4 regions of the Sphingomonas faeni genome follow, and region 4 is predicted to be linked to each of the others. Evidence: predicted binding sites of a transcription regulator. Region 4 holds the regulator's gene; each other region holds the start of a gene.
What was found. Region 4 encodes LexA, which represses DNA repair genes until DNA is damaged. Its sites were predicted from a motif close to GTTCCNCNCTTGTTCT; they were not measured.
Positions count from the first base shown of each region.

Region 1: the regulator LexA is predicted to act here: its motif matches at 1,708-1,723, upstream of QFZ54_RS19175 (ImuA family protein).
Region 2: the regulator LexA is predicted to act here: its motif matches at 3,697-3,712, upstream of QFZ54_RS03080 (ATP-dependent helicase).
Region 3: the regulator LexA is predicted to act here: its motif matches at 3,451-3,466, upstream of uvrA (excinuclease ABC subunit UvrA).

Region 1 is NZ_JAUSZF010000004.1:236,314-244,112, forward strand. It holds gene QFZ54_RS19155 (SOS response-associated peptidase) at 1-564, opposite strand, end outside; gene QFZ54_RS19160 (HU family DNA-binding protein) at 617-886, opposite strand; gene QFZ54_RS19165 (hypothetical protein) at 928-1,104, shown strand; gene QFZ54_RS19170 (hypothetical protein) at 1,101-1,547, opposite strand; gene QFZ54_RS19175 (ImuA family protein) at 1,744-2,505, shown strand; gene QFZ54_RS19180 (Y-family DNA polymerase) at 2,669-4,213, shown strand; gene QFZ54_RS19185 (error-prone DNA polymerase) at 4,210-7,473, shown strand; gene QFZ54_RS19190 (hypothetical protein) at 7,478-7,765, shown strand; gene QFZ54_RS19195 (hypothetical protein) at 7,762-7,799, shown strand, end outside.
Region 2 is NZ_JAUSZF010000001.1:655,479-663,277, forward strand. It holds gene QFZ54_RS03065 (fumarylacetoacetate hydrolase family protein) at 1-110, opposite strand, end outside; gene QFZ54_RS03070 (SDR family oxidoreductase) at 121-861, opposite strand; gene QFZ54_RS03075 (L-rhamnose mutarotase) at 974-1,315, shown strand; gene QFZ54_RS03080 (ATP-dependent helicase) at 1,337-3,619, opposite strand; gene QFZ54_RS03085 (GFA family protein) at 3,730-4,125, shown strand; gene QFZ54_RS03090 (UrcA family protein) at 4,326-4,655, shown strand; gene QFZ54_RS03095 (inorganic phosphate transporter) at 4,845-6,485, shown strand; gene QFZ54_RS03100 (hypothetical protein) at 6,705-7,559, shown strand; gene QFZ54_RS03105 (glycosyltransferase family 4 protein) at 7,475-7,799, opposite strand, start outside.
Region 3 is NZ_JAUSZF010000001.1:80,516-88,314, reverse strand. It holds gene QFZ54_RS00430 (DUF3644 domain-containing protein) at 1-474, opposite strand, end outside; gene uvrA (excinuclease ABC subunit UvrA) at 543-3,440, opposite strand; gene QFZ54_RS00420 (hypothetical protein) at 3,608-4,117, shown strand; gene lpdA (dihydrolipoyl dehydrogenase) at 5,261-6,655, opposite strand; gene QFZ54_RS00410 (DUF5615 family PIN-like protein) at 6,648-7,010, opposite strand; gene QFZ54_RS00405 (DUF433 domain-containing protein) at 7,016-7,258, opposite strand; gene odhB (2-oxoglutarate dehydrogenase complex dihydrolipoyllysine-residue succinyltransferase) at 7,266-7,799, opposite strand, start outside.
Region 4 is NZ_JAUSZF010000001.1:1,430,815-1,438,613, reverse strand. It holds gene QFZ54_RS06610 (citrate synthase) at 1-666, opposite strand, end outside; gene gltX (glutamate--tRNA ligase) at 692-2,122, opposite strand; gene QFZ54_RS06600 (ComEC/Rec2 family competence protein) at 2,162-4,393, shown strand; gene lexA (transcriptional repressor LexA) at 4,384-5,058, opposite strand; gene QFZ54_RS06590 (molybdopterin molybdotransferase MoeA) at 5,127-6,308, opposite strand; gene QFZ54_RS06585 (energy transducer TonB) at 6,822-7,559, shown strand; gene moaC (cyclic pyranopterin monophosphate synthase MoaC) at 7,652-7,799, opposite strand, start outside.

The sequences.
Region 1 (7,799 bases), on a different contig from region 4:
GGGCGCTGTCAGCCAACGATCGTAATCATCGTCGTGCAGGATGACCGGCATGGCCTTGGGGTGGATGGGCGCCACGATCGCGTTCGGCTCGGTCGTCAGGAAACCATAGGCATTGCCTCGCTCGGTCGGACGCCAGATGCCTGCAAACGCAAAGATTGGACGGCTGGGCACGTCAAACCAGTGCAAGGGCTTCTTGCCGTCTTCGCCCGGCGCTAAACCGTATTCCGAAAAGGCGGTGACCGGGACGAGACAGCGTCGCGCCGGTGTCGTCAGCATCGATCGCCAGAAGCTGGAGTTCAGGTTCCGCACGTTCGTCACGTACTTGGTAAGTTTGACCGAGGGGTCGCGCACACTCGGCACCTGCGTCGGCACGCCCCATTCCATCCGCTCAAGCTTTCGCTCCGCGCCGTCCTGCACGATCACCTTGCCGTAGAACGGGGTCTTCTTGCCGGTCGGGAAGATGTCACCAACGGGGTATTCCTCGTCCTTTTCATACGGAGGTCGGATACCGAAGGTGACGGCAAGGTCGACCTCTTTTGCGGTCATACGATACCGGTTGCACACGAGCCTGTTCCTAGGGTTGGCGCCGACGAGACCGCTCGCCGGCGCACACGTCTTACATCTTGTCCTTCAGCCCTTTGGCGGCTGTGAACGCAACCTTCTTGGAAGCCGCAATGGTGATCGCCTCACCGGTGCCGGGGTTACGGCCTTCGCGCTCCGGGCGGTCCTTGACGGTGAACTTGCCGAACCCTGGAATCGAAACCTCGTCGCCCTTCACGGCTGCGGCCGCAATCTGGTCGAATACGGCGGTGATCGCCTTCTTTGCATCGGCTTCGTTCGAACCGGTCGCTTCGGCGACGCCCTTGGCCAAGTCACTTATGTTCATGCTATTCGTACTCCGTTGGAAACACCGGCGGGACCTTAGCCATGGCGAACGACGAGACAAAGACCGTACTGGACGACGCCAGCGTTGCGGCGGTTCGCCTCATGCTGAACAAGCTTGCCGATCACGATGTCGCCGAAGCTTACGAGGCGACTGGAGGGCAGGGGCCGATCTCCGATCTCGCGGCCGAGGCGATGCGGGCCCGCAACATCGATCTCTAGCGGTTAGCGATGCGTTCGCGCGTGACGCGAGGATCCTCGTAGAGATCGCGGATCGCGCGGTGCCGAAAGACATTCCACCAGCGCTGCCAGCGATGCTCGGCTGCATCGTGGATCATGTGGCAGCGCTGACACAGCGCCTTGAGGTTTGAAGACGCGCTGTTGCCAGGATCATGATCGAGGTGCGCACAGGCCAGGACGACATAGGTCACCCGAACCGACGCCAGCGCGAACCCGGCTTTCATCGAAATACGTTTGCCGCGGTCCGACCGCCAGCAGCGGACATCGGCATCCCACCAGCGGCCATCGCCTAGATGGACCACCCGGCGCAGATGCGGCCGGCTGCATCCTTCACACTTGGCGCCGGCGCGATCAAACCGGACCGTCTGGGACAGCTGCCGCCAGTCGATCGGGTAGAGCCAGCGGTTCTCGGGGCGGATCGGCATGACGATTCTATGAGTCACCGAACTGCCAAACGAAAGCGAATAATTCGTCGTTTGTTGCCGCTTCGTATTTTTTTCGTTCCCCTCCGTGCGCCGAGGGGAACGGCAAGCCTCCTGCCCGGATCGGGACGATCAAAGCGCTTGCAATGTTGGAGATGGTAACGGAACATAAAGAGAACGAGTAGAGTGTAAGAACATGATGTCCCCCGCCCCCGAGTCCCTCGCAACCAGCATTGCGCATCTGCGGACGATTGCTACGCCAGTGACCGACTACCGCGTGCTGCCGTTCGGCGTAGACGCGATCGATGGCCGGCTTGGTGCTGGCGGTTTGCGTGCTGGAGCGCTTCACGAGGCGACGGCGCGCAGCGCATCGCTGGTCGATGATGCTGCAACGACGTTATTCCTTGCCGGCATTGCGGCGCGTGAAGCTGCCAACGCCAGCGGCCCTGTCTTGTGGGCCACGTGCCGCACCGACCTCTACGCTCCGGCTCTGGCGCAAGCGGGCCTGTCCTCATCGGATGTCATCTATGCTCAGCCCTACGATGACGCGGCGTTGCTCGCCGTGATCGAGGACGCGGTTCGCGATGGCACACCATCGGCGATCATCGCGGAAGCGAGCAAGGTATCGATGGTCGCAACCCGCCGCCTGCAGCTTGTGGCTGCTGAAGCTGACATGCCGGTGCTGCTCCTTCGCCGTCGACGCGGCCGTGATCAGGATCCTTTTTCCGAACCGTCCGCCGCGTGGACGCGCTGGCGGATCGGCTCCGCGCCTTCGGCGCGGTTAGAGATCGCGGGTGTAGGAAGAGCGAGATGGTCGGTCGAACTGGCGCGGCAGCGCGGCGGTGAGGGCTTTTCCCTGATAGTGGAGGGCAGCGATGAGACGGGTCGTCTCGCTGTTCCTGCCGAACTTAGCCATCGAGCGGCTGAGACGGTTGGAACGGCCCGCTACGCGGCTGCCTGAACGGCCAGCCCTGCAACTGCCGGTCGACGACGATCCGGGTACCTGTTCGGTGCCGAAGGGCGGCGGATGGCGGCCTGGTGCCCGTTGGGCGCGCGAGGGTGCGCAATCACGCGGGGACGTTGAGGCGCAGATCGCCGCGCTACCAGTTCATGCAAAACCGCCCATGCGCGAGCTTGGTCGGCGATCGGAAGCAGCCAATCATCCCTATAAATCGGCGAACCCGTCGAAGCCGATAGTTTCTGCATCGCGTCTTAATATTAAAATCACCGTATCTGCACCGCTTGCTTTGGTTGGAAAGGTTGGGCGACGCGAGGAGGTGGTTGCTGCTTGCACAGGCGCGCAGGCTCTCGGCATTCACGCAGGCATGGCGGCTACGCATGCCCGCGCGCTGGTGTCAGATCTCGACTTTCGTCCGGCCGATCCTGAGGCCGACACGGCGCTACTCGATCGCCTCGCGCTGCTGGCGGTTCGACGCTGGTCGCCGATCGCGGCAGTGACGCCGGCAGACGGGCTTTGGATCGACCTTGCCGGCTGCGATCATCTCCATGGCGGGGAGGAGCGGTTCTGCCGTCGCCTGCTGGCTTTCTGCCGTCGCGCAGGCTTCACAGCCCGTGTTGCGGTAGCCGACACACCAGGTGCTGCGCACGCGCTGGCACGGTTCGGAAGGGACGATCTTACCCGCGTCGAACCACGCGGAACGGTAGAGGCGCTGAGCCCATTGCCGGTCGCCGCGCTGCGCCTGACGCCGACGGCGCTCACCGCGGCGCGCAAGTTCGGCTTCGAGCGGATCGCAGATCTGTTGCCGGTCGCGCGCGGGCCACTGGCACGCCGGCTTGGCTTAGCCGCCATCACGCGGCTCGATCAGGCCTTGGGAGGCATGGCAGAGCCGATCACCCCGCGTGAGGATGCGGAGGTGCCAGCTGTCGAGCGCCGGTTGTTGGAGCCGATCAGTACAGCCGAGGCGATCGAGCAGGTCATGGGCGACCTCCTGCGCGACCTCGCAGAACTGCTGCAGGCAAAGGGCCTTGGCGCCAGGTCGCTGCGGCTGACCGGCCTGTGCGTCGACGGCAGTGAGCAGATCGTGGCGGTCGGCACATCCCGGCCAACACGCGAGGTGACGCATCTTCTGCGGCTGCTGAAGCTGCGCATCGAGCGCATCGATCCAGGCATGGGGCTTGAGCAATTCTCGCTGGTGGCGCCGCACACAGAGCCGCTCGATGCGGTCGACCTTGGCGCTGTCCTCGCCGGTGAGACATTGGTGCGTGATCCGTCGCGCCTGGTCGACCTGATCGCAGGCCGCATCGGAGGGCATGCCGTCTTCCGCATAGCGCCTGTCGAAAGCCATGTGCCGGAGCGCGCCGTTATCCGCTCCGATCCCAATCGCGTGCCGGGAGATTGGCCGGCTTGGCAACGTCCGATCCGTCTCTTCGCGCATCCAGAGCCACTACACCGGGTCATGGCGCTGATGCCTGATCAACCGCCGAAACGGTTCGAGTGGCGGGGCAAGACGTACAAGGTCGTCGCCGGCGACGGACCGGAGCGTGTCCACGGCGAATGGTGGCGGCGCGACGCCGAGGTGTGGGCGATCCGCGACTATTACCGCGTCGAGGACGAGACCGGCGGTCGCTACTGGGTCTTCCGCCGCGGTGACGGTTTCGAGGACGACACCGGGGATCTCAGCTGGTGGATGCACGGGGCCTTCGGATGACCCATTATGTCGAGCTTCAGGTGCTGACGCACTTCTCGCTCCTGCGCGGTGCCTCCAGCCCGGACGAGCTGTTCGCGGCTGCGGCGCTGCTCGGCTATCCGGCGATCGGGGTCAGTGATATCGGCACCGTCGCCGGCGTCGTGCGGGCGTGGGAAGCGCAGAAGGCGACCGGCGTCCGCTCGATCGTGGGCACACGTGTCGATCTGTCCTGCGGTCGTCGCCTGTTGCTCTATCCTACCAACCGTCCCGCCTGGTCGCGGATCACGCGGCTGCTGACCGTCGGCAAGAAGCGGGCAGGGAAGGGTGGTTGCCTGCTGCACTGGCACGACCTCAAGCCATGGTCTGAAGGCATCGTCGCGATCCTTTTGCCGCGTGAGGCCGACGAAGAGAACCTTGCCGCACTGGCGGAATTGAAGGCGCTCTACGGGCGTCGCGGCTATATGGCGCTGTTCCAGCGTCGTCGACCAGGGGACGCGGTCCGCATTGACGCGCTCGCGCGCCAAGCCGGTGATGCCGGCGTGCGCGCAGTTGTGACCGGCGACGTGCTTTACCACGCACCCGACGCACGGCTGCTGCAGGATATCGTGACCGCGGTGCGCGAGAAATGCACCGTCGACGAGCTTGGCTACAGGCGTGAGGTCAACGCCGATCGTGCGCTCAAATCGCCGGACGAGATGGTCAGGCGTTTCCGTGCCTACCCCGACGCGCTGCAGGCAAGCGTCGATATCTCGCGCATTTGCACCTTCGATCTTGGCGAGCTTCAGTATCAATACCCGCATGAAAAGCTGATTGACGGCCTGACGGCACAGGAGGCGCTTCAGAAGCTCGCGACCGAAGCGGTCGAGCGGCTGTTCGACGGCGACGTGCCGCAGGCCTATACTGACCAGATCACGCATGAGATGCGACTGATCGGTGAGCTTGGCTATGCGCCCTATTTCCTGACCGTGTACGCGATCGTCCGTGAGGCACGCAGGCGCGGGATCCTCTGCCAGGGCCGTGGCTCGGCCGCCAATAGCTGCGTCTGCTTCGTGCTCGGCGTTACCTCGATCGATCCGGTGAAGCACGAGCTGCTGTTCGAGCGGTTCGTCTCGGGTGAGCGCCGCGAGCCACCCGATATCGACGTCGACTTCGAGCATGAGCGCCGCGAAGAGATCATCCAGTGGATTTACGAGACCTATGGTCGCAATCATTCGGCGTTGACCGCGGTGGTCACACGCTACCGGGCCCGCGGCGCGGTACGCGATGTCGGCAAGGTGCTTGGCTTGCCGGAGGATCTCACGTCATCGCTGGCGGGGCTTGTATGGGGTTGGTCCGCGGACGGCGTCGGCGAGAAGCAGGTCGAGGAACTGAACCTCGACATCGGCGATCGCCGGTTGCGCCTGACGCTGGAACTGGCCCGCAAGCTGATCGGCGTGCCGCGTCACATGTCACAGCACCCGGGCGGGTTCGTCCTCACTCATGATCGCCTAGATGACCTGGTGCCGATCGAGCCGGCCGCGATGGAAGATCGTCAGATCATCGAGTGGGACAAGGACGACATCGATGCGCTGAAGTTCATGAAGGTCGACGTGCTGGGTCTCGGCATGCTCGGCTGCATGAACCGCGCCTTCAATATGCTCGAGGCGGACAAGGGGCTGCGCGTTGGCTTGGCCGATCTGCAGGACGACGATCCAGACGTCTATGCGATGATTTCGAAGGCCGACACGCTCGGCACCTTCCAGATAGAGAGCCGCGCGCAGATGAGCATGCTGCCGCGCATGAAGCCGCGACGTTTCTACGACCTCGTCATCCAGGTCGCGATCGTGCGGCCGGGACCGATCCAGGGCGACATGGTGCATCCGTATCTTCGCCGACGCGAGGGGCTGGAAAAGCCGGAATATCCGCGACCGGAGCTGCGCGCGGTGCTGGAGAAGACGCTCGGCGTGCCGCTGTTCCAAGAGCAGGCCATGAAGGTCGCGATCGTCGGCGCCGGGTTCACGCCGGCCGAAGCCGATCAGCTGCGCCGCGCGATGGCGACGTTCAAGTTCACAGGGGGCGTGAGCCACTTCAGCGAGAAGCTGATCGGGGGCATGGTCGAGCGGGGCTACCCGCGGGAGTTCGCCGAACGGACCTTCCGCCAGCTCGAAGGCTTCGGGTCTTACGGCTTCCCCGAGAGCCACGCGGCCTCCTTCGCCAAAATCTCTTATGCGTCCTCGTGGATGAAGCATCATCATCCCGACGTGTTCTGCGCGGCACTGATGAACGCACAGCCAATGGGCTTCTACGCGCCTGCGCAGATCGTCCGCGACGCCCGAGACCACGGTGTTGAGGTTCGTCCGCCCTGCGTCAACGCGAGCCGCTGGGACTGCACGCTCGAGAACGCCGACGGGCGCTATCTCGCCGTACGGCTTGGGTTGCGACAGATACGCGGCCTCTCGAACGCGGATGGCGCCAAGATCGTTGGTGCGCGCGAGCTGACAGCTTTCGAGAGCGTAGAGGACGCTTGGCGGCGCTCGGGGGTGCCGCGCGCCGCGATCGAAAAGCTGGCCGATGGGGATGCCTTCCACAGCTTCAGCGTCGATCGCCGCCAGGGGCTTTGGAAGGTTAGGGGCCTCGGCGACGCACCGCTGCCACTATTCGCCGCGGCCGACCGCGTAGCCGAGACCTTCAGCGCAGAAGGCATCGAGCCGGACGTGGCTCTGCGGCCGCTGACCGATGGTCGTGAGGTGATCGAGGACTACCGTGCGCTGCAGCTGTCGCTCCGCGCCCATCCGCTGACGTTCGTGCGTGACGAACTGATGCGACGCGGCGTCACCAAATGCGCTGACCTCGCGAACGTTCGCGACGGCCGTCACGTCGAGGTCGCCGGCATTGTCCTCGTTCGTCAGAAGCCGGGGTCCGCCAAGGGCGTGCTGTTTATTACGATCGAAGACGAGACCGGGATTGCTAACGGCATCCTCTGGCCAGACCGGTTCGAGGCACAGCGGCGCACGATCATGTCCGCCTCGATGGTCGGCATGAAGGGACGGGTCCAGAAGGAAGGCGAGATCATCCATGTGATCTGCGACCGGATCATCGACCATGGGGACCTGCTGCACCGTGTCGGCGACATGTCGTTCCCGCACCGGACTGGCCGCGGCGATGCTGGCCAGCATCCCGGCTCACCCGATCGCGGCGACAAGGGCTGGAAGCCCGAGGTGCGTAACCAATACTGGCCGCCACACGCGGACGGCATGGATCCGGAGGAGGTCGTCCGATTCAAGTCGCACGACTTCCATTGATCCCATGTCCAAGCTGCCGAGGCATCAGCGGGTCGTGATCGCGCTGTCAGTGCATATCCTGCGTTGCGGAGTTACGCGCTGCTCGGACGCTCGCGTCGACGTACCAGAGATCCGGTTGGCGCTTCGTTGCCTGCTGCCGCATTGCCCGGAGAAATGGCCGCTGACGATGTTCTGGGACGCGGCAGGACAACAAAACGAAATCGGACGCGCTCAAGGCGTAACTGCGGCTTTCAACGGGATTGTCCGCCAGCTGCGCCGTGCAGGCTGTTATGAAGAGGTGTCTGAACCGTGAGTATGAGACTACCGCGAGCGGCCGTTGCTCGCGT
Region 2 (7,799 bases), 780 kb from region 4:
AGCTCGCCGGCGATGTCGCCGAGGTCCGCGGGCAGCGCGCGAATGACGCCGTCCTGGTCGAGGATGCCGGGCTTTTCCTGGCCGCGTGGGCCGTAACGCAACAGTTTCATCTGATGATCCTTAGTTGACCCAGCCGCCGTCGATCACATGGACCGCGCCGGTGGTGAAGCTCGATTCGTCGCTGGCAAGATACAGGAACAGCGCGGCGATTTCCTCGGCGCGACCGAGCCTACCCATCGGCTGGCGCGCCACGAACGCGGCGTCGGCCTCGCTGACCGAAATGCCCTGCGTTCCCGCCTGAGAGACGATGCGTTCGCGCAGGGAAGGGGTCTCGATCGTGCCGGGGCATACGCAGTTGCAGCGGATGCCGCGCCCAACGAAGTCGGCGGCCACGGCCTTGGTCAGCCCGACCACGGCCGCCTTCGATGCGCCGTAAGCGTAGCGGTTGGGGATACCCTTCACGCTCGATGCGATGCTGCTCATGTTGACGATCGCACCGCCGCCGCGCGCCAGCATGCCGGGCAGGAACGCGCGGGTCATGCGGTGCATCGCGTGGACGTTGAGGTCGAACGACAGCATCCAGTCGTCGTCGCTGCCTTGGAGAATATCGCCCGCCGCGACGAAGCCGGCGACGTTGGCGAGAATGTCGATGTCGCCGATCGCGGCGGGCAGTGCGGCGATCGCGCTGGCGTCGAGCAGGTCGACGACGAGACGTTCGACGCCTTCGATCGCCTGCAACGCATGGCCGTCGCGGTCGAGTGCGAACACGCGTGCGCCCTCGTCGCGGAAGCGTTCTGCGGTGGCGCGGCCGATGCCTTGTGCCGCCGCGGTCACTACCGCGGTCTTGCCGGACAGTCTCATTCCATCTCCTGCGCGTCGTTATGCGTTTCGGTGGTTTTATTAGTCAAAGTGACTTTTGAAAAGGGGCGGCGGCGCTATTGTCGTATGAATACGCCGTATCGAAGGAATTTCCGTGACGTATCGCATCGTGAGTGCACTCGACCTCGTCGACGACGCAGACCTGATCGCCGCCTACCGCGAACGCCACGCGCCGGGCGCAGTGTGGCCCGAGGTCGTGCGCGACATCGTCCAGCGGGGGTATCGTGAGATGGAGATCTGGCAGGTCGCCGACCGCCTCGTGATGATCGCCGAGGTCGAGGACGATTTTCCACGCGCGGCCGATCCGGCCTTGCAGCCGGTTGTCGCGTCATGGGAGACGGCGATGGACGTGTATCAGAAGCCGATCGACGCGACCGGACCGAAATGGGCGGTGATGGAGCGGATCTTCTCGCTCGCGGATCAGACCGCCGGCTGATCTGCCTTTCGTTGCTACCGGTTAAGGCGTGAGCGTCACGAAGCTGTCCATGACGCGCTTGCGGCCCGACTGTTCGAAATCGATCTCCAGCTTGTTGCCTTCGATCTCTGCAATCAGGCCGTAGCCGAACTTCTGGTGGAAGACGCGCATGCCCAGCGACAGGTCGTCGCGGCCCTTGTTGCCGAGGCTGATCGCGCTCGACCGGCTTTCGACGACGCGAGCGGGCTTGGCCGAGAATGTGCTGCCCGTGCCTGCCGCGCGCTGCCAGCCTGGGCCTCGACCGGTGCCGCGTGCGACATCCGCGAAGGGATCGGCGCGGTCGGACCAGTTGGCTTGCCAGAGGCTTGCGCCTCCCGACATCGTGGTTTCCGTATCGATATGCTCGGCAGGGAGTTCGGCGACGAAGCGTGACGGGATCGACGAGTTCCACTGGCCGTAGATGCGGCGGTTGGCGGCGTGGATGATGACCGCGAGCCGGCGTGCGCGCGTGATCGCGACATAGGCGAGGCGGCGTTCTTCCTCGAGGCTCTTTACGCCGCCTTCATCCAGCGAGCGCTGTGATGGGAACAGGCCTTCCTCCCAGCCGACGAGGAAGACCGTGTCGTATTCGAGCCCCTTGGCGGCGTGGATGGTCATGATCGTGACCTGCGGATCCTGCGCGCCGCCTTCGTTGTCCATCACGAGGCTGACGTGTTCGAGGAATGCGCCGAGCGAGTCGTACTCCTCCATCGCGCGGACGAGTTCGCTGAGGTTCTCAAGACGGCCGGTGGCTTCGACCGATTTCTCGGCCTGGTACATCGCTGTGTACCCACTCTCGTCGAGCAATTGTCGCGCGAGTTCGGCGTGCGGCAGGCTGGTCGCCATGTCGCGCCAGCGGGCGATGTCGCCGACTAGCCGGCCAAGCGACTTCTTCGCTGCCCCGGTCAGTTCGTCGGTATCGAGGATGCGCGCGGCAGCGGTGGTCAGCGGTGTGCCGGTGGCGCGCGCGAGCTGGTGGATGCGCGCGACCGCCTTGTCGCCGAGGCCGCGCTTGGGGACGTTGACGATGCGTTCGAAGGCGAGGTCGTCGGCGGGCTGGTTGACCACGCGGAGGTACGCCAGCGCGTCGCGGATCTCCGCGCGTTCGTAGAAGCGGAAACCGCCGACGATCTTGTACGGCATGCCGATCGCGATGAAGCGGTCCTCGAACTCGCGCGTCTGGTGCTGCGCGCGGACCAGGATCGCGACTTCGTCCAGCGATTTGCCCGAGCGGCGGACGATGTCGATCTCTTCGCCGACGCGGCGTGCTTCCTCAGGGCCGTCCCAGACGCCGATGACCTTGACCTTCTCGCCGACGTCGCGCTCGGTCCAGAGTTGCTTGCCGAGCCGTCCGCCATTGTTCGCGATCACGCCCGAGGCGGCGCCGAGAATGTGCGGCGTGCTGCGGTAATTCTGTTCGAGGCGGATGACCTTGGCGCCGGGAAAATCGCGCTCGAACTTCAGGATGTTTTCGACCTGCGCGCCGCGCCACGAATAGATCGACTGGTCGTCGTCGCCGACGCAGGCGATGTTCTTGCGCTCCTGCGCGAGCAGCCGCAGCCAGAGATATTGCGACGAATTGGTGTCCTGATACTCGTCGACCATGATGTATTTGAAGCGCTGCTGATACTGCACGAGCACGTCGCGGTGCGTCTTCAGGATGACGAGCATGTGGAGCAGCAGGTCGCCGAAATCGCACGCGTTGAGCGCGATCAGACGCGTCTGATATTGCTGGTACAGCTCACCGCCGCGGCCATTGGCATAGCGCTCGGACTCGCCCGCATCGATGTCGGCGGGGACGAGGCCCTTGTTCTTCCACTGGTCGATCAGCCCGGCGAGGCTGCGTGTCGGGAAGCGCTTCTCGTCGATGTCGGCGGCGAGGATAAGTTGCTTCAGCAGACGCAACTGGTCGTCGGTATCGAGGATCGTGAAGTTCGATTGCAGCCCGACGAGTTCGGCGTGGCGGCGCAGCATCTTCGCGGCGATCGCGTGGAACGTGCCGAGCCACGGCATGCCCTCGACCGCATCGCCGACCAGACGGCCGACCCGCTCGCGCATCTCGCGCGCGGCCTTGTTGGTGAAGGTGACCGATAGAATCTCCGAGGGCCACGCCTTCCTGGTGAAGATCAGGTGCGCGAGGCGGGCGGTGAGCGCCGCGGTCTTGCCGGTACCCGCGCCGGCGATGATGAGGACGGGGCCGTCGGTGGTCAGCACCGCCTCGCGCTGCGGCGGATTGAGGCCGCGGAGATAGGGGGGCTCGGCTTGCGGCGCGGACGTTTGGGCGATCTGGTTCACCGGTGAACAGGTAGGGAACGGGGGGCGATGGGGCAAGCGAGTAACGCTTGCGCGGGGCGACGATGCGTGGAACAAGTGAGGAACATTGCAGGGGGACGGACATGCTGGCGGGACGATGTCATTGCGGAGCGATCAGCTATGTCGCGGAAGGGGAACCCGAGCATTATGCGCTGTGCCATTGCAGCGATTGCCGTCGGAGTGCTGGGGCGCCGATGGTGGGCTGGGTCGCGTTCAAGACGGAACAGGTGACGATCTCCGGTGATCTGGTGACGTATGTATCGTCGACGAACGGCCGGCGGCAGTTCTGCGGACGGTGTGGAACGGGGCTTTTCTATACCAACGCGGACATGCTGCCGGGGATCATCGACGTGCAATCCTGCACGCTGGACGATCCCGAGGCGGTCGCGCCGGGCGCGCATATCCAGGTGGCCGATCGCTTAGCGTGGATGGTTGACGTGACCGCACTGCCGGCGTTCGAGCGGTATCCCGGTATGTGATCATACGTCTGAGATAGATTCCACGCGTCGTCGGACCGTTGCCGAACCGTCGCGCGAGCGTCATGAAGTGCGCCTAGGGGATGCGCAGCGACGAGGTTCGTCGTCGGAGATGCCACATCCAGAAAGGCGTCCCGACGCGCTGGCGCCGTCGCCCGCAGGCCGAGCCCTGCGGACCGCAGGACCATTTGAGGAACATCATCATGAAGCTTTTCATCAGCGTCGCTTCGGCGGCGATCGTCGGCGCGTGCCTGCTTTCGGCAGGTGCTTCGGCCAGTTCCGGGCGCGAGCCGGTGTCGGTACGCGTGTCGCGCGTCGGGCTCGACCTGACCAGCGACGCCGGGCGGACCGCGTTCCAGCGCCGGCTGCGATCGGCGATCGCCAGCGCCTGCCAGCCACGTAGCGGGGGGCTCGACGCGCTCGCCGATGCGCAGCGGTGCTGCAAGGAAATGACCGTGGATGCGGACGTGAAGATCGCGGTGTTGTTTGGGCGTAGTGGGACGCAGATCGCGAGCATCGGTACGGCTCGGTGAACCAGCGCGCGGCGAACTGATCTTTCGGCGGAGTCGCTCCGACAATCCTCCCCCGCAAGGGGGAGGATCGTTAGGGGAGGCGTCCCAAATCAGGGCGAACCACTGCCTGATTTATATCTGTCATAAGATTGTCATCGTAAGGGCCGACTGCACATTCCCATGGCAACCTCCACATTTGCACCCGGCGCGATGACGGCTGATTCGGCCGCTACGGCGCCAGCGCTGCACACCGGTCCCAAGCTCGATCATTCGCTGCATCCGTCGGGGCGGTGGATCTTCCTTGCCGTCCTGATCGGCGGGCTGGCCTATGCCGGGTTCAGCATCGCGTTCGACACCGCACAGGTCGGCGAAAGCCTGGCGGGCGGAGCGTTCGCGTTCCTTGCGCTGGCGTTGCTGATCGCGCTCGGGTTCGAGTTCGTGAACGGGTTCCATGATACTGCCAATGCGGTCGCCACCGTCATCTACACGCACTCGATGCCCGCGCCGTTCGCGGTCGTATGGTCGGGGTTCTTCAACTTCCTCGGCGTGATGCTGTCGTCGGGCGCGGTGGCGTATTCGATCGTCACGCTGTTGCCGGTCGACCTGATCCTGAACGTCGGCAGTGTTGGCGGGTTCGCGATGATCTTCGCGCTGCTGCTCGCGGCGATCCTGTGGAACCTCGCGACCTGGGCGGTCGGGCTGCCCAACTCGTCGAGCCATGCGCTGATCGGCTCGATCCTCGGCGTCGGCCTCGCCAACCAGCTCATCAATGGCGGCGGGGCCGATGGGACGTCGGGCGTCGATATGGTGCAGGTGTGGAAAGTGCTCTCCGCGCTCGCGTTCAGCCCGGTCGTCGGGTTCGTCGGCGCGCTGCTGATGCTGCTCGTGATGAAGCGGTTCCTGCGCGACAAGAAACTGTACGAGGCGCCCGAGGGCCAGACGCCGCCGCCGCGCGGCATCCGGGCGCTGCTGATCGGTACCTGCACCGCGGTCAGCTTCGCGCATGGCAGCAACGACGGGCAGAAGGGCATGGGGCTGATCATGCTCATCCTGATCGGCTGCGCGCCGACCGCCTATGCGCTGAACCGGACGATGCCCGAAAGCGCGATGCCGGCGTTCGTGCAGACGGCGCAATCCGCGTCGGCGGCGTATCGCGCGCATGCCGATGGTGCACCTGCCGATGTCGGTACGGCGCGCGCGCAGGTCACGCAGGCGCTAAAGACCAAGCACGTCGCCGACCCGGTCATCTATGGCGCGTTGGCGGCGTTGTCGGACGACGTGTCGAGCCGGATCGAGGGCTATGGCTCGCTCGGCAAGGTGCCCGCGGCGGCGACGCCGAACCTGCGCAACGACATGTACCTCGTGCTCGATACGACCAAGCTGATCGCCGAGGACAAGTCCGCGCAGAGCCGCTTTACCGCGCAGGAGATCACGACGCTCAAGAGCTACAATAGCGGGCTCGAACAGGGCACGCGGTACATCCCGACCTGGGTGAAGGTCACCGTCGCGTTGGCGCTGGGGCTGGGGACGATGGTCGGGTGGAAGCGGATCGTCGTCACCGTGGGCGAGCGGATCGGCAAGACGCACCTGACCTACGGGATGGGCGCGTCGGCCGAGCTGGTCGCGGCCGCGACGATCCTGCTGGCGGTCAAATACGGCATGCCGGTGTCGACCACGCACATCCTGTCTTCTGGTGTGGCGGGCGCGAGTGTTGCCAACGGGGCTGGGTTGCAGCGTCGTACCGTGATGAACATGGCGCTGGCGTGGGTGATGACGTTGCCGGTGGCGATGTTGCTGTCGGGTGGGTTGTATTGGTTGCTGCTGACGCTGGCGCATTCGCTGGGGTATTGAGCGGCTCCCCGTCATCCAGACGAAAGTCAGGATGACGGGGGTAGGTTGGTACAGGCCGGGTGCGCGGTGCCCGATGCCGGCACGGGGTATGGGAACCGGTTCCTTGCGTTGCGGGTTGCCGGGACCATGCGATTGCGATGCTCGATATGCGGAAACTGGGATTGGCTCGCACGCGACGGCTGGTTCGAGTGTAGCCACTGCCGCCTGCTGGTCCGCGATGTGAGCGAGGTTGGCGCGGTGGCGGAGGACATCATCGCGCGGCTCGAACGCGGCATCGTCGATCTGGAGCGCGAGCCCGCCGAGCGCTGGATGCTCGACCCGGCAGGGTTACGCAATGCGGCATGGCGGTTCGGGTTCGAGGTCGAACCGATCGAAACGACGCACGATGACGTCCGCTTTCCCCCGGATTACCGGCCCGCTCGCGCGCGTTCGATCGCAGCGACGCCGGTACCGCATGCGATCGGCCTTGGCATCATGGCGCGGCCTGCCGACATGAGCGACATCCTGGAGATCGCGACCGATTACCGCCATGCGTTTACCCGGATCGTGGTGCTGCTCGACGGTACTGCAGACCACGCACGCGAGCTCGCCGAGCGGGTGCCGTGGATCGAAGTCCAGAGCCACCCACTCGACGGAGATTTTGCGCGCCAGCGCAACCGGTTGCAGGACATGATGCAGACGCAATGGGTGCTGCAGATCGATACCGACGAGCGACCGGACGCGGCACTGCTGGGTGCGCTGGGCTGGCTGGTCGCGGCGGCGGATCGCGACGGGCTGCGTTCGCTGGGGTTGCCGCGAAGAAACCTCGTCGATGGGGTACAGTCGGCATCGTATCCCGACATCCAGTACCGCCTCAATTGCAGCAACATCCGATTTGCCGGACGCGTGCATGAACGGCCCGTTGTGCCGTTCGTCGAGAGTTCGCTCGCGCTGGCCGGTGCGCTCGAACACCGGCTCGACGGCGAGCGGGTGCGCGAGCGAACGCGGATCTACGAGGCGATGTCGACGGGCGCGGGCAGGCCGGAGGACGAGGCGTTGCTGCTAGCCCCCTTCGATTCCGTCGCGGTGCGATAGACAGCGATCGTCTGCGCCGCGAGCGTATCGCGCGTGAACATGCCCGATGCCTTGCGGCTGGCCGCGGCATAGTGCGCGCGTAACGCCGGGTCCTCGATCAAGCGCTGGATCTGGGTCGCGAGATCGTCCCCGGTGCAGTGTTTGGCGAGCAGCCCTGCACCACTTTCCCCGATGAACAGCCGCGCGCTCGGGTCCTCGGCGCAGGCAACGACCGGGCGGCCGAACATCATCGCCTCCTGA
Region 3 (7,799 bases), 1.4 Mb from region 4:
CGATCCAGCGGTGATCGGAACATCCTGCCTTTTTATCATCTGGCCAAGAAGGAATGAGCTTCCATCTTTATGGGTAATGACACGGCCTTGGCGAATATAAAATTCGTGAAGCAAATACGTCCAAGCTATGTTTGATAGGACCGCAAATACCTCAACCTTGAAACGAAGAAGCGGCATATTGAATATCTGAATAGCCAGCATCATCGCTTCCCGAGCCCGAACTAAACGTTCATTCTCGAATGGTGATAAGCCCGTCTGCAGATCGATAAGCGATTTCTCCAATCTGAACCGCTCAATCTGCTCGTCAGTCGCCGGCAATATCTCCAGTTTTTTTACATCGCTAATTCGACCAAAATTTACGGTCGGATCGCGGCCAGTATTGATCAAAGCATGAATGTCTTGGTTGCGCTGCCCCTTCCCCAAAAGCGCCTTAACAATCTGCTTCTCAAGAGCGGTCATTGAAGGCGTAAGCATATCGTCTCCATGCAATTAAGCATGAAGCTGACATACCACCCTGCGACCTTACAAGGAGATTCTTTGAGCTACTCGGCCGTCACAACCCGCTTCTCCAGCAACGGCGCCAGATACTTCCCCGTAAAGCTACCCTTGGCCTTCGCGACCTTCTCCGGCGTGCCTTCGGCGACGATCTCGCCGCCCTTGACGCCGCCTTCCGGGCCTAGATCCAGCACCCAGTCGGCAGTCTTGATGACGTCGAGATTGTGTTCGATCACGACGACCGTGTTGCCTTGCTCGACGAGCGCGTGGAGGACTTCCAACAATTTCCGCACGTCCTCGAAATGGAGGCCGGTGGTGGGTTCGTCGAGGATGTAGAGCGTGTTGCCGGTGGCGCGGCGCGAGAGTTCCTTGGCGAGCTTGACGCGTTGCGCTTCGCCGCCCGAGAGCGTCGTCGCCTGCTGGCCGACCTTGACGTAGCCGAGGCCGACCTCGACCAGCATCGCCATCTTGTCGCGGATCGGGGGGACCGCCTTGAAGAATTCGGCGGCGTCTTCGACCGTCATGTCGAGCACGTCGGCGATCGAATGGCCCTTGAACTTCACCTCGAGCGTCTCGCGATTGTAGCGCGCGCCGTGGCAGACGTCGCAGGTGACGTAGACGTCGGGGAGGAAGTGCATCTCGATCTTGAGCACGCCGTCGCCCTGGCACGCCTCGCAGCGGCCGCCCTTGACGTTGAAGCTGAAGCGGCCGGGCTTGTAGCCGCGCGCCTGCGATTCCGGCAGGCCGGCGAACCAGTCGCGGATCTGCGTGAAGCTGCCTGTGTAGGTGGCGGGGTTGCTGCGCGGGGTGCGGCCGATCGGCGACTGGTCAATGTCGATGACCTTGTCGAGATACTGGAGGCCGGTGATCTTGTCGTGCTTGCCCTGGACGATGCGCGCGCCGTTCAGCTCGCGCGCGGCGGCGGCGTAGAGCGTGTCGATCGTGAAGCTCGACTTGCCCGAGCCGGAGACGCCGGTGATGCAGGTGAAGGTGCCGAGCGGGAGGCTGGCGGTGACGCCGCGCAGATTGTTGGCGACGGCGTTGTGGACGGTGAGCTTCTTGCCGTTGCCCTTGCGCCGCGTGGTCGGGACGGGGACTTCGCGGGTGCCGTTGAGATAGTCGGCGGTGATGCTGCCCTTAGACTTGAGGATCTGCTTCAGCGTGCCCTGCGCGACGACCTGGCCGCCGCGGACGCCGGCGCCGGGGCCCATGTCGATGATGTAGTCGGCGGTGCGGATCGCGTCCTCGTCATGCTCGACGACGAGCACGGTGTTGCCGAGATCGCGCAGACGGCGGAGCGTCTTGAGGAGCATGTCGTTGTCGCGCTGGTGCAGGCCGATCGAGGGCTCGTCGAGGACGTAGAGCACGCCGGACAGGCCGCTGCCGATCTGGCTCGCGAGGCGGATGCGCTGGGACTCGCCGCCGCTGAGCGTGCCGGAGGTGCGGTCGAGGTTGAGGTAATCTAGGCCGACGTTGTTGAGGAAGCCCAGGCGCTCGACGATCTCCTTGAGGATGCGTTCGGCGATCGCGTTCTGCTGGTCGCCGAGATGCTGTGGCATGTCGGTGAAGAACTGGAGCGCGTCGACAACCGAGAGATGCGTGGCATAGGAGATGTCCTTCATCGCGATCTTGACCGCGAGCGCTTCGGGTTTCAGGCGCGCGCCGCCACAGACTTCGCAGGCGGCGGCGGACTGGTACTTGCTCAGCTCCTCGCGCATCCAGGCGGAGTCGGTCTGGAGCATGCGGCGGTTGAGGTTGCCGATGACGCCTTCGAACGGCTTGGAGACGTCGTATTTCTTCTTGCCGTCGATGAAGGTGAGCGTGACGGGCTTGCCCTTGGAGCCGTGCAGGATGGTGCTCTGGACCTCCGGCGGGAGGTCGCCCCACGGGGTTTCGATGTCGAACTTGAACTCGCGCGCGAGGCTGCCGAGGACCTGCATGTAATAGGGCGACGGCGGGTTCGATTTCGCCCAGGGGACGACCGCGCCCTTCTTGATGCTGAGCATGTGGTTGGGGACGACGAGGTCTTCGTCGAACAGCAGCTTCTCGCCGAGGCCGTCGCACGCCGGGCATGCGCCCTGCGGGGCGTTGAACGAGAACAGGCGCGGCTCGATCTCGGAGATGGTGAAGCCGCTGACCGGGCAGGCGAATTTTTCGCTGAAGACGATGCGGCCGTCGGGGGCGTTGTTGCCGAGGATTTCGGATTTCGGCGTGTGCGGCTCGACCGGATCGGCGGGGTCGACATAGGCGAGGCCGTCGGCGAGTTTGAGCGCGGTTTCGAAGCTCTCGGCGAGGCGCGTGGCGATTTCGCCACCGACGACCAGGCGGTCGACGACGACTTCGATGTCGTGCTTGTACTTCTTGTCGAGCGCGGGGGCTTCGTCGATGTCGTGGATCTCGCCGTCGATGCGGACGCGCGCGAAGCCGGCCTTTTGCCACTCGGCGAGTTCCTTGCGGTACTCGCCCTTGCGGCCGCGGACGACGGGGGCGAGCAGATAGAGGCGCGTGCCTTCGGGGAGCGCCATGACGCGGTCGACCATCTGGCTGACAGTCTGCGCGGCAATGGGTTCGCCGGTGGCGGGGGAATACGGGATGCCGACGCGCGCCCATAATAGGCGCATGTAATCGTAGATCTCGGTGACGGTGGCGACGGTCGAGCGCGGGTTGCGGCTGGTGGTCTTTTGTTCGATCGAGATGGCTGGCGAGAGGCCCTCGATGTGGTCGACGTCGGGCTTCTGCATCAGTTCTAGGAACTGGCGAGCGTAGGCGGAAAGGCTCTCGACGTAGCGGCGCTGGCCCTCGGCGTAGATCGTGTCGAACGCGAGGCTCGACTTGCCGGAACCGGACAGGCCGGTGATCACCGTCAGCGTGTCGCGGGGGATGTCGATGTCGACGTCCTTGAGGTTGTGCTCGCGCGCGCCGCGTACGGAAATCTTGGTCAGCATGAGGCGGTGTGTTCCATATTTGTTCGGGTGCGGCAAGCCTTGTGCGGCGCCGTCAGGTCGGTTGCAGAGATGGGTAACGCGGGTGCCGAACGAAAGGGGGCATTGTGGCGCGGGTCGGCGATACTTACATGGTGTATTGGATAGACAATACAGTTCTGGAGCGTGACATGGGCAAGAAGAAGGACGAGCGGAAGCGCCGCGAGCGCGAGGCTGAGCGGGCCGCCAGCGGTGGGTGTGGGCATGAGCATGACGCCAAGCATGATGGCGGCAAGCATGGCCGGAAGCATGATGGCGCGACGCCTTTTGCCGGGATCGCTGCGGCGGTCACCCGGCAGTTGGGGACGCCGGCCGGGCGGCAGGTGGTCGCGGCTGGATTGATGATGGCTGCGGCTGCGATCACGAAGCAGGATGCGAAGACCGCCGGGCGTGCTGGGCACCCTGCCCCGCCTGAACCGCCGGTGACGCCGGAAACGTCGGCAGCTCCTGAGACTGGCGCGAAGCCTTCGTCGGACGAGCCTGCGGCCAATCCCTATGCGGGGGCTGCGCCGAAACCGCCGTTTGGGGAGGCGCCACCCTTGCCGCCTGAAATGGCCAAGGTGATCGGCACGGTCACCGCAGGGCTGGAGACGTTGTTCGCCGGGTTCGGCAAGCCGCGGAATGGTCCGCCTAAGGTTTGATTGTTGGTGTGTCGGGGGCGGGCAGTTTCGCTGGAGCGATGACTGTAGTGCAATGCGCCGTTCGTCGCACGACCTAGACCGATATCCTCCCGGCGATACACATCGTGAGGGCACCACCCCGGCGGAAGCCGGGGCCCAATTGGGAAACGGCGATGATGTAGGGCTACGCGTCGTTACTGCGGCCTCTCCAATTGGGCCCCGGCCTTCGCCGGGGTGGTGCTTTTGGTTCTGGTTGGATGAGTGGCCTTTGAAGATGACGCGAACGAGGGCCTGAACGGTGGTCTTTCTTGGCCTCCCCCCGAGGATCGCTTGGGCTTGGCATGCTGTAGCCGTACGCGGGGCTGGTAAGTCCGCTCTTGCGCAATGGGGTTAAACAGAACGGAAAGCACGAGGCGCGAGGTCGCCCTACACCTTTGACCGCGCGCCCTCATATCGTCCTTCCCCCCGTCATCCCGGCGGACGCCCGGGACCCATGGTTGCGGACCGGGTAATGGTGGCGCGTGATCGCCGGGTCCGCCGTAACCGTGGGTCCCGGCGTTCGCCGGGATGACGGATGGGGGGCGTGGCGGGTGGGGTTTTAGAATGGCGCGAGGCTTGAAGCTGACTGTGGTTACATCTGCTTCCTACCTTCGCCCCGCCCCCCTCACGCCGCACCTCTCACCCCGCACCCCGCACTCCGCACCCTTCACCCTTCACCCTTCACCCTTCACCCTTCACCCTTCACCCTTCACCCTTCACCCTTCACCCTTCACCCTTCACCCTTCACCCTTCACCCCTCGCTCCGCACCCGCGCCGTTCGCCGTTCGCCGTTCGCCGTTCGCCGTTCGCCGTTCGCCGTTCGCCGTGCAAACGCAGAGAGGGCGCCGGTGGATTACCACCGACGCCCTCCAGAAATTCAGCTTAGCGTGGCTTGGCCGGACAGGGGCAAAGCCCCTGTCGTCGGACGCGGCTTTTGGCCGCGCCGGCCGGTCCAACCGCTGGTTGCTCGGCCGTAGCTTGCGCTACGGCTTTTGCGCGGTCGGACCGTGGCTTGGCCGGACAGGGGCAAAGCCCCTGTCGTCGGACGCGGCTTTTGGCCGCGCCGGCCGGTCCGACCGCTGGGTGCTCGGCCGTAGCTTGCGCTACGGCCTTTGCGCGGTCGTACTAGATATGAATCGGCTTGCCCTGTACCGCCATAGCCGCTTCCTTGATCGCCTCGGCATGCGTGGGATGCGCATGACAGGTGTAGGCGATGTCCTCGCTGGTCGCGCCGAATTCCATCGCGATGGCGGCTTCGGCGATCAGCGTGCCCGCGAGGCTCGAGACGATCCAGACGCCGAGGACGCGATCGGTCTTCGCGTCGGCGATGATCTTCACGAAGCCGTCGGTGTCGCGGTTGGTCTTGGCGCGGCTGTTGGCGGCGAATGGGAACTTGCCGACCTTGATCTCGGTCTTTTCCTTGGCGGCCTCTTCGGTGAGGCCGACGCCGGCGATCTCGGGCATCGTGTAGACGACGCTCGGGATGATGTCCTCGTTGACGATGCCGGTCTGGCCGGCGATGTTTTCCGCCACCGCGACGCCCTCGTCCTCGGCCTTGTGCGCGAGCATCAGGCCGGGGATGCAGTCGCCGATCGCCCAGACGCCGTCGACCTTCGTGCGGAACGAGTGGTCGGTTTCGATCTGGCCGCGCTTGTTCAGCTCGAGGCCGATGGCTTCGAGGTTGAGGCCGTCGACGTTCGCTTTCCGCCCGATCGAGACGAGCACCGCGTCGGCGGTCAGCGTCTCGGACGCGCCACCGGCGGCGGGCTCGACGCTGACGGTCGCGACGCCGTCGGCGACGGTCACGCCGGTGACCTTGGTCGAGAGCTTCAGCTTCATGCCCTGCTTCTTGAAGAGCTTGGCAGTCTCGCGGCGGACCTCGCCGTCGAAGCCGGGGAGGATCTGGTCGACGAACTCGACGACCGTGACCTTGGCGCCGAGACGACGCCAGACCGACCCGAGTTCGAGACCGATCACGCCGCCGCCGATGACGACCATGTGCTCGGGGACCTTCGGGATCTCGAGCGCGCCGGTGCTGTCGACGACGGTCTTCTGGTCGACCTCGACGCCGGGGAGCGGCATCACGCTCGAGCCGGTGGCGATGACGATGTTCTTGGCTGTGACCTTCTGGCCGGCGATGTCCACCGTGTGCGCGTCCTGGAAGGCGGCCTTACCCTTAAGCCAGGTTACCTTGTTCTTCTTGAACAGGAATTCGACGCCGCCGGTGAGTTCCTTGACGGCCTTGGCCTTCTCGGCGTGCATCTGGTCGAGGTTGAGAGTGACGCCCTGGAAATCGATGCCGAACTTGGTGAGGTGGCCGCCCTTGGCCTCCTCGTAGATCTCGGACGCGTGGAGCAGTGCCTTGGACGGAATGCAGCCGACGTTGAGGCAGGTGCCGCCGAGCGTGTCGCGGGACTCGGCGCAGGCGGTGCGCAGGCCGAGCTGCGCGGCGCGGATCGCCGCGACGTAACCGCCGGGGCCCGCACCGATCACGAGGACGTCATAGTCGTAGTCAGCCATTGTCTTTGCTCTTCGCTGGGAGGGGAACAGCGCGGTCACGCTTCGTCCCGATGACAGTCATATGGCCATTGCACGCCTCGAATTCGAGGAGCGGCAACAACCGCGGAAGGATGTGTTCGACGTGGTCCGGCTCGAACCGGACATAGATGATGCCGGGTGGCGGGGTCGCTTGCTTCAGGAAAACCAGTTCACCGAAATCACGATCACACGAGATCAGGAAGCGATCGTCGGCGACCGCATACGCGAGAATGATTTCGTCTTTCTCGTCGGGCAAAACAACGGATGCGCGGACGACATCGTGACCAGCTGTACTCAGAACGCGAGCGATGCGGCTACCGATGTTCGCATCGCACATCAACCTCAAGCCGCGCGTGCCCGGCCGATCGCGACATAGCTTTCGTCGTGCATGAGATCTGCGGCAAACAGGGCGGCGGCGCGGAGGTGCTCGGAAAGCACCCCCGGATATTCTTCCGCGATCTGGTCATAAGACCAACCCGCGCCGACCAGCTTTAGGACGCGTTCCACGGTATAGCGCGTACCCCGAAAAACAGGCTTGCCGCCCATGATGCCGGGGTCCGAGTGAATGTGGTCGCGCCAGTCCATTGCTACCTCACAGGTCGATAAGAATCCGCGTCGGATCCTCGATAGCATTTTTCAGCGCCACCAGGAACGTCACGGCTTCGCGGCCGTCAATCAGGCGGTGGTCGTAGCTGAGCGCGAGGTACATCATCGGGCGGATGACGATCTGGCCGTTCACGACGACCGGGCGTTCCTCGATGCGGTGGAGACCGAGGACCGCCGACTGCGGCGGATTGATGATCGGGGTCGACATCAGCGAGCCGAACACGCCGCCGTTCGAGATCGTGAAGGTGCCACCCTTCATCTCGTCCATCTTGAGCGCGCCTTCCTTGGCGCGCTTGCCGAAGTCGCCGATCGTCTTCTCGATCGTCGCGACCGACATCTGGTCGGCATCGCGGATCACCGGGACGACGAGGCCGCCCGGCGACGAGACCGCGACCGAGATGTCGGCATAGTCGTGATAGACGATGTCGTCGCCGTCGATCGACGCGTTGACCGACGGGATGTCGCGCAGCGCCATCGTCGCGGCCTTCACGAAGAAGCCCATGAAGCCGAGGCGGACGCC
Region 4 (7,799 bases):
GATGCGGTCCATCGCCTTTTCGACGATCGGGTTCACGACATACTTCTCGGCCGGCACGCCGAACGTCATCTTCAGGAAATTGCCAGTGTAGCTCAGCGTGTTGTCCGGATAGACGAACGGCTGGCCGACGCTGTACTTGTACGCCATCGCGGCGATCGTCGGCATCTTGGCGATCAGGCGATGCGACGCGATCACGCGCTGCGCAGGATCATGGATGTCGGTCGAATCGTGATAGAAGGCCGACAGCGCGCCGACGACGCCGCACAGGATCGCCATCGGATGCGCGTCGCGGCGGAAGCCACGGAAGAACTGCGCGAGCTGCTCGTGGACCATCGTGTGGCGCGTGATCGTGTTCGAGAAGTTCGCCAGCTCGTCCGCGCTCGGCAGTTCGCCGTTCAGGAGCAGATAGGCGACTTCCATGAAGTTCGACTGCTCGGCCAGTTCACCGATCGTGTAGCCACGGTGCAGCAGCGTGCCTGCGTCACCATCGATATAGGTCAGCTTCGACTGGCACGACGCCGTCGAGGTGAAGCCTGGATCATAAGTGAAATTGTCCGTCTGTGCGTACAGCTTGCGGATATCGATGACGTCGGGCCCGACCGTTCCGGACATCACCGGATAATCGAAATCCTTGCCATCGACCTTGAGGGTTGCGGTCTCGCTCATGCTTGTATCCTTCCTCGAAATCTTATCAGCTAGCCATTCGGTCGGCGATCCGACCGAGGCTCTCGTCGCGCCCGAGCAGGTCGAGCACATCGAATATTCCCGGTGACGTCTTGCGTCCCGTCAGCGCGGCGCGAAGCGGCTGTGCGACCTGACCGAGTTTGACCCCTCGGGCTTCGGCCACGCGCCGTACCGCGCCTTCGAGCGCTTCCGTATCCCACTTGTCGAGCGCGTCAAGTTCAGCATGCGCATTCGCCAAAATCGCACTCGCTTCACCCTGCAAAAGGCTCGACGCGGCGTCATCCATCGCCAAAGGACGCTGGCTGAACAGGAAATTCGATCCTTCGGCCAGCTCGTTCAGGTTTGCGGCACGTGGCTTCAGGACCGGCATCGCGCGAGTCAGAAGCGCCAATCCGCCGTCCGGCAGACCGTGACCGAGCCGGTCGGCGGCAAGCTGCGCCAGCCGCGCATCGTCGGCCTCGCGGATATAATGGCCATTGAGATTCTCTAGCTTCTTGAGATCAAAGCGCGAGGGCGACTTGCCGACGCCCGACAGGTCGAACCACTCGACCGCCTGCTCGCGGCTGATGATTTCGTCGTCGCCGTGCCCCCAGCCGAGCCGGAGCAGGTAATTGTCGAACGCTTCGGGCAGAATGCCCATCTCGTCGCGATAGGCCTCGATACCGACGGCACCGTGACGCTTCGACAACTTGGCGCCGTCGGGACCGTGGATCAGCGGGATATGCGCGTAGATCGGCTCGGGCCAGCCCATCGCGCGGTAGATCGGCAACTGGCGGAACGCGTTGTTGAGGTGATCGTCGCCGCGGATGACGTGCGTGACGCCCATGTCGTGATCGTCGACGACGACCGCGAGCATGTACGTCGGCGTACCGTCGGAGCGGAGCAGGACGAGGTCGTCGATCTCTTCGTTCTTGACCGTAACGGCGCCTTGCACGCGATCCTCGATCGTGACGGCACCTTCCTGCGGCGCGCGCAGGCGGACGACATGCGGAAGATCGGGGGCCTCGCTCGCCGGACGATCGCGCCACGGGCTGCGAATGCGGAGCGGCTTCTTTGCGGCCTGTGCCTCGGCACGCATCGCGGCGATCTCGTCGTTGGTCATGTAGCAGCGATAGGCATGCCCGTTCGCCAGCATCTCGTGCGCGACCTGCGCGTGGCGCTCGGCCCCGGCGAACTGCATGACGACGTCGCCGTCCCAGTCTAGCCCGAGCCAGCGCATCCCGTCGATGATCGCGTCGATCGCCGGCTGGGTCGAGCGGACCCGGTCGGTATCCTCGATCCGCAACAGGAACTTACCCCCGTTCGCCTTTGCGAACAGCCAGTTGAACAGCGCGGTGCGCGCGCCGCCGAGATGCAGGAACCCCGTCGGCGACGGAGCGAAACGGGTAACCACGGGTGCGGCCGAATTGGCGGTGCCCGTATCAGATATTGCGCCCAACCGCGGGTGCTCCCAGACTGATGAAACAATGGAGAAACGATGGCCATAACAGCCGTCGCCGCCCCTAGCATGCGTCCTTGGCGGCGACAAATGGGCGTGCCGCGATGGGGGGCTGTCGTTGGGCTTGCCGTGGTCGGGCTGGCCGTGGAACGCTGGCTGGAGGCAGAGCGCGACCAACTGGTGCTGTGGCTGCCGGTAATGCTCGGCGGCGGGATCGCGCTGTGGTTTGCGTTACCGGACCCGGCAGCGTGGTGCGTCGCGGTGCTGCTGTTGGTCGCAGGCGGGTTGGCATGTCTGGCCGTGGGGCAGGGCGGTCGTGCGGCGCGGGCGCTGGCGATCGGGTTGCTGACGGCGGCGCTGGGGCTCGGGTTGATCTGGGCGCGGTCGGAATGGGTGGCGCGGCCGGTTCTGGGCGGTCCGACGATCGCGCGTTTCTCGGCGAAGGTTGAGGCGATCGAGCCGTTGGTGGCGCGGAAGCTGGTGCGGCTGACGGTATTGCCGGTTGGGAAGGGGGTGGAGACCGGCGGGCAGCCAATATCCTTGCCGTACCGCGTCCGCGTCAATCTGGCGGAAGCGGATGCGCCGAACCTGCTGGGGACGGGGGCGGTCATCCAGTTGCGGGCGCGGCTGATGCCACCGCCGCTCCCCGCGGTGCCGGGCGCGTACGACTTCGCGCGCGTCGCGTGGTTCGGCGGGATCGGCGCGACCGGGCGCGGCTTCGCACCGGTGGTCGTGACTAGGTCAAGCGAATCAGGCGCTGGCATCCGTGTCGCGCTGTCGCACCATATTGTATCGCGGCTGGATGGCAGCGCGGGCGGTATCGCGGCCGCGCTTGCGACCGGCGACGTCGGCGCGATCAGCGAAGAGGATTCGGAGGCGATGCGCCGGGCAGGTCTCGCGCATTTGCTGTCGGTGAGCGGACTGCACATTACCGCGGCGGTGGCGGCGACGATGCTGATCGTGTTGCGTCTGCTGGCGCTCAGTCCGTGGCTGGCTTTGCACGCGCGACTGCCGTTGATCGCCGCGTTGGCCGGGGCGGCGGCGGCGATCGGTTATACCTTGCTGACCGGGAGCCAGGTGCCGACGATCCGTTCGTGCGTCGCGGCGCTGCTCGTGCTGGCGGCGCTGGCGATGGGACGCGAGGCGATGACGTTGCGGCTCGTCGCGGCGGGGGCGGCGTGCGTCATGCTGGTGTTGCCGGAATCGGCGGCCGGGCCTAGCTTCCAACTGTCGTTCGCGGCGATCACCGCCATCATGGCCCTGCACGAACATCCGGTGATCCGCGCATTCTTCGGGCCACATGACGAGGGGCGAGGACGCAAGCTGGCACGCGGCGTCGCGTCGCTGTTGCTGACGGGGCTGCTGGTCGAATTCGCGCTGATGCCGATCGCGGTCTATCATTTCCACAAGGCCGGGCTGTACGGGGCGTTCGCCAACATCGTCGCGATTCCGTTGACGACGTTCGTCGTGATGCCGTTGGAAGCGCTCGCGTTGCTGCTCGACGCCGGCGGTCTTGGCGCGCCGATCTGGTGGCTGGTGCAGCGCTCGCTCGATGCGCTTTTGTGGCTTGCACATATCGTCGCTGGCGCCCCCGGTTCGGTGCGGTCCTTGCCGGCGATGCCGACGGCGGCGTTTGCGCTGATGGTCGTTGGAGGGATTTGGATTGCATTGTGGCGGACGCGGTTGCGGCAACTGGGGCTGCTGCCGCTGGTGGCCGGAGCGATCTGGGCGTTGACAACACCGGCGCCTGACGTTCTCGTTACGGGTGACGGTCGTCATGTTGCGGTGCGGACGGCGGCGGGGTTGGCTATGCTGCGTGATCGGGCTGGGGACTATACGCGGGACATGCTCGCCGAGAATGGCGGGGTGGACGGCGAGCCGCTGTTGCTTGCGGATCAGCCCGACGCTCGATGCAGTCGTGATCTTTGCGTCACCGATATCGCCGCTCGGGGAAGGATGTGGCGGATCCTCGCGACCCGCAGCGCCTATATGGTCCCAATCGCCGAACTGATCGCCGCCTGTCGCAGCGCTGACGTCGTGGTCAGCGAACGCGGTCTGCCGAAACGTTGTGTGCCGCGGTGGCTAAAGCTGGACCGCCGTGTTCTGCGACGGACGGGCGGGGTCGCGCTGACTTTGGGGACGGGGACGGTCGTGACGATCCTCGAGGCGGGCGATCGCCACCCCTGGCGCGATCCGCCCGTTCTTGAGCGTGCCGCGCGCTCGTTCAGTTCGCGGCACGCTCGGCTCCGCGATGGAGCGGTTCAGTCGTAGCGGCGGAGGATGCCGGAGAGTTTGCCCTGCACGCGGACTTGCGCGGGGGCGTAGCGTTGGGGGTCGTAGGCGCGGTTGGCCGGGTCGAGGCGGACCATCGCGCCTTCGCGGCGGAAGTATTTCAGCGTGGCTTCGCTGTCTTCGATCAGCGCGACGACGATCTCGCCATCGCGGGCGGTCTCGGTGCGGCGGATTAGGGCGTAGTCGCCGTCCAGGATACCGGCTTCGACCATCGAGTCCCCGGAGACTTCCAGCGCATAGTGTTCGCCGGTGCCGAGAAGCGCGGCGGGGACGGCTAGCATCGTGCTGCCTTCGAACGCCTCGATCGGGACGCCGGCGGCGATGCGGCCGTGGAGGGGGATCTCGATGACGTCGTTGGCCGGTTGCGGCGTTGCGGCGGTGGGGGCCGCCTTGACGTTCGACGCCTTCGACGGCGCCTTTTTCTCCGCCCGCTCGGGCATGCGCAGCACTTCGAGTGCGCGTGCGCGGTTCGGCAGGCGGCGGATGAAGTTGCGCTCCTCGAGCGCGCTGATCAGACGGTGGACGCCCGACTTCGACTTGAGGTCGAGCGCGTCCTTCATCTCCTCGAACGACGGCGATACGCCGGTTTCGTTGAGGCGATCGTTGATGAAGCAGACGAGTTCGTGCTGCTTGCGCGTGAGCATGGCGGTTCTCCGTCCGGAACAGACTGGGAACTTCTATGGAACATAATTAACGCCGTCAAGCGTCCGTATCACGCGATAACGAGGATTTCCGCCGATTCGCCTTCGTATGCCACCGGCGCGTTGCCGGCGCGGACGATCAGGCAGGTCGAGCGGGCCAGCGTGAGGAGCATCGAGCTGTCCTGGATCGTCGAGGCATAGGCCTTGCCGTCGCGGAGTTCGGCGCGGAGATAGTCGGTCCGAGCATTGTTGGCGGGGAGGTCTTCGCCGAGCAGCGCGTGGGTCGACTGAGGGAGCGGGTCGCGCGCGCCGGCCATGTGCGCCACGACCGGCTTCACGAACAGCGTGGCGGTGACGAACGCGGAGACCGGGTTGCCGGGGAGGCCGAGCACCATCATCTCGCCGATCCGGCCGGCCATCATCGGCTTGCCGGGGCGCAGGGCAATCCGCCAGAAATCTATCGTGCCGCCGGCCGCCTCGATTGCGGGGCGGACCAGGTCGTGATCGCCGACCGACGCACCGCCGGTGGTGACGAGCAGGTCGGCCTGCACGCTGGCGAACGCCTCGCGCAGGATTTCGAGATTGTCGGGCAGGATGCCGAGGTCGATGATGTCGACGGGCATGTCGGCGAGCATTGCCGCCAGCATGATGCCGTTCGATTCGGGGAGTGCGACGCCGTCGGTCGTCGAGCCGGGGGGGACGAGTTCGTCTCCGGTGGCGGCGACGGCGACGCGGACGCGGCGGTTGACGGTGAGGCTGCCATGGCCGCCGGTCGCGGCGACCGCGATGCGCGCGGGGCTGAGGCGGTCGCCGGCGGCGATCAGGCGGGTGCCGGTCGTGAAGTCGAGGCCTTTGCGGCGGGTGTTGCGGCCGAATGTCTCCGGGCCTTCGCCGGCGAGGATCAGGGTTTCGCCGTCCCGTTCGGCCTCTTCCTGGACCATGACGGTGTCGGCGCCTTCGGGCATCGCTGCGCCGGTGAAGATTCGCGTGGCTTCTCCGGGGGCGACTTTGCCGATGAAGGGGCGGCCGGCGGCGCTTTCGCCGATGACTTTCCAGGGGCCGGGGAGGTCTTCAAAGCGGATCGCGTAGCCGTCCATCGCCGAGAGGTCGGCGGCCGGCTGCGTGCGGCGGGCGAGGATGTCCTCCGCGGCCCAGCGGCCGGCGGCTTCGCGTAACGCCACGGCCTCACTGCCGACGCGGGGGGCCATGGCGAAGAGGCGGGTCTGGGCTTCGGCGACGGGGACTAGGGTCATGCGTAAGACTCTGTTTTCGGGCGTTTCTGAAAAGTGAAGTATAGGAAGTATAGACGCTGGGAGCAGTTTGGCGGTTTGTGCCTTGGGGCGGTTTCGTATGGGGGAAGCGCAGGGTGCGTGGGTATGTTCCGCGCTTTGCCATGGGTCTGGTGTGTAGGACAGGTGTTGTTGGGTTAGTGGGGTGTGGGTTGCGGATTGATTGGGGCGCTTTGAGCTGACGGGTATCGTACGTTAGTTACCTCCTCCTTGTTCTCCCGCGAAGGCGGGAGCCCAGGCTGGGTCCCCGCCTTCGCGGGGAAACAAGTGTTGGGCGGACGTCGCTCGTTATTGCGTCGGCTTTCCCAACTGGGCCCCGGCCTTCGCCGGGGTGGTATTTTTATTTGGGTGGGCGGCGCGCTTCTTCTGCGATGACGGGTGTGGGTTGGTCGCGATCGGGTCTTCTGGGGGCTTGGCCAGTGCGCGTTCATGGCGCGCGGGGCTTTGTTTGGGGGAAAGAGACACCAGATCAGTATGATGACACGCTATACGCCTCGGGCGAAAGACAGGATCGGGGCGGCGGTGGGTGCGGTGCTGCTGCCGGGGATGCTTGGTTATGCGCTGCTGTCGGGGCTGGTGGTGACGATGCCGGGAGCGGTGACCGATGCGTTGAAGGTGTTCGATGCGGCGCCGCCTCCGCCACCGCCGCCCGAGGAGAAGGTCAGGCCTCGGCCGTCGCCTAGCCGTAAGCCCGAGGGGGCTGCGTCGCCGTCTAACCTGAAGTCGAAGGCTACCGAGGTGGTGGCGCCGCCGCAGATCGTGCCGATCGTCGTGCCGCCGCCTGTCGTGGTGGCGGAGAAGGCTGGGGTGGGTGCGGAGGCGACTTCGGGGGCTTCGAACGTTCGCGGGCCGGGGACCGGGAGTGGCGGGATCGGTAATGGGACCGGCAGCGGCGGGTATGGAGACGGCGACGGCGGCGGCGGTGAGGAAACACCGCCGGAGTGGCGCAGCGGGCGGTTGAGGGACTCGGATTATCCGCGCGAGGCCGCAGAGACGGGGATCCGGGGGCGGGTGTTCGTGCGGTATTTGGTCCAGACCAATGGGCGGGTGTCGCGGTGCCGGGTGACGCGGTCTAGCGGGAGCCGGGTGCTGGATGACCTGACGTGCCGGTTGATCGAACAGCGGTTTCGGTATGACCCTTCGCTGGATGCGGCGGGGCGGCCGGTGGAGTCTACGATCGTGGAGAGCCACGACTGGTCTATGGATGGGGATTGAGGGGCCATAGCCGAGCGCGTTCTGTTTGGCTTGCCCTCACCCTCGCCGCCTTTGGCGTCTTTCCCTCTCCCCTTTGGGGAGAGGGTTCCTCGTTAGGCGGTCCAGTTTCCGGATTTGCCGCCGGATTTCGCGCGGACGCGGATGTCTGAGAGGACCATTGTTTTGTCGATGGCCTTGGCCATGTCGTAGATCGTGAGGAGCGTGACCGTTGCGGCAGTGAGCGCTTCCATTTCGACGCCG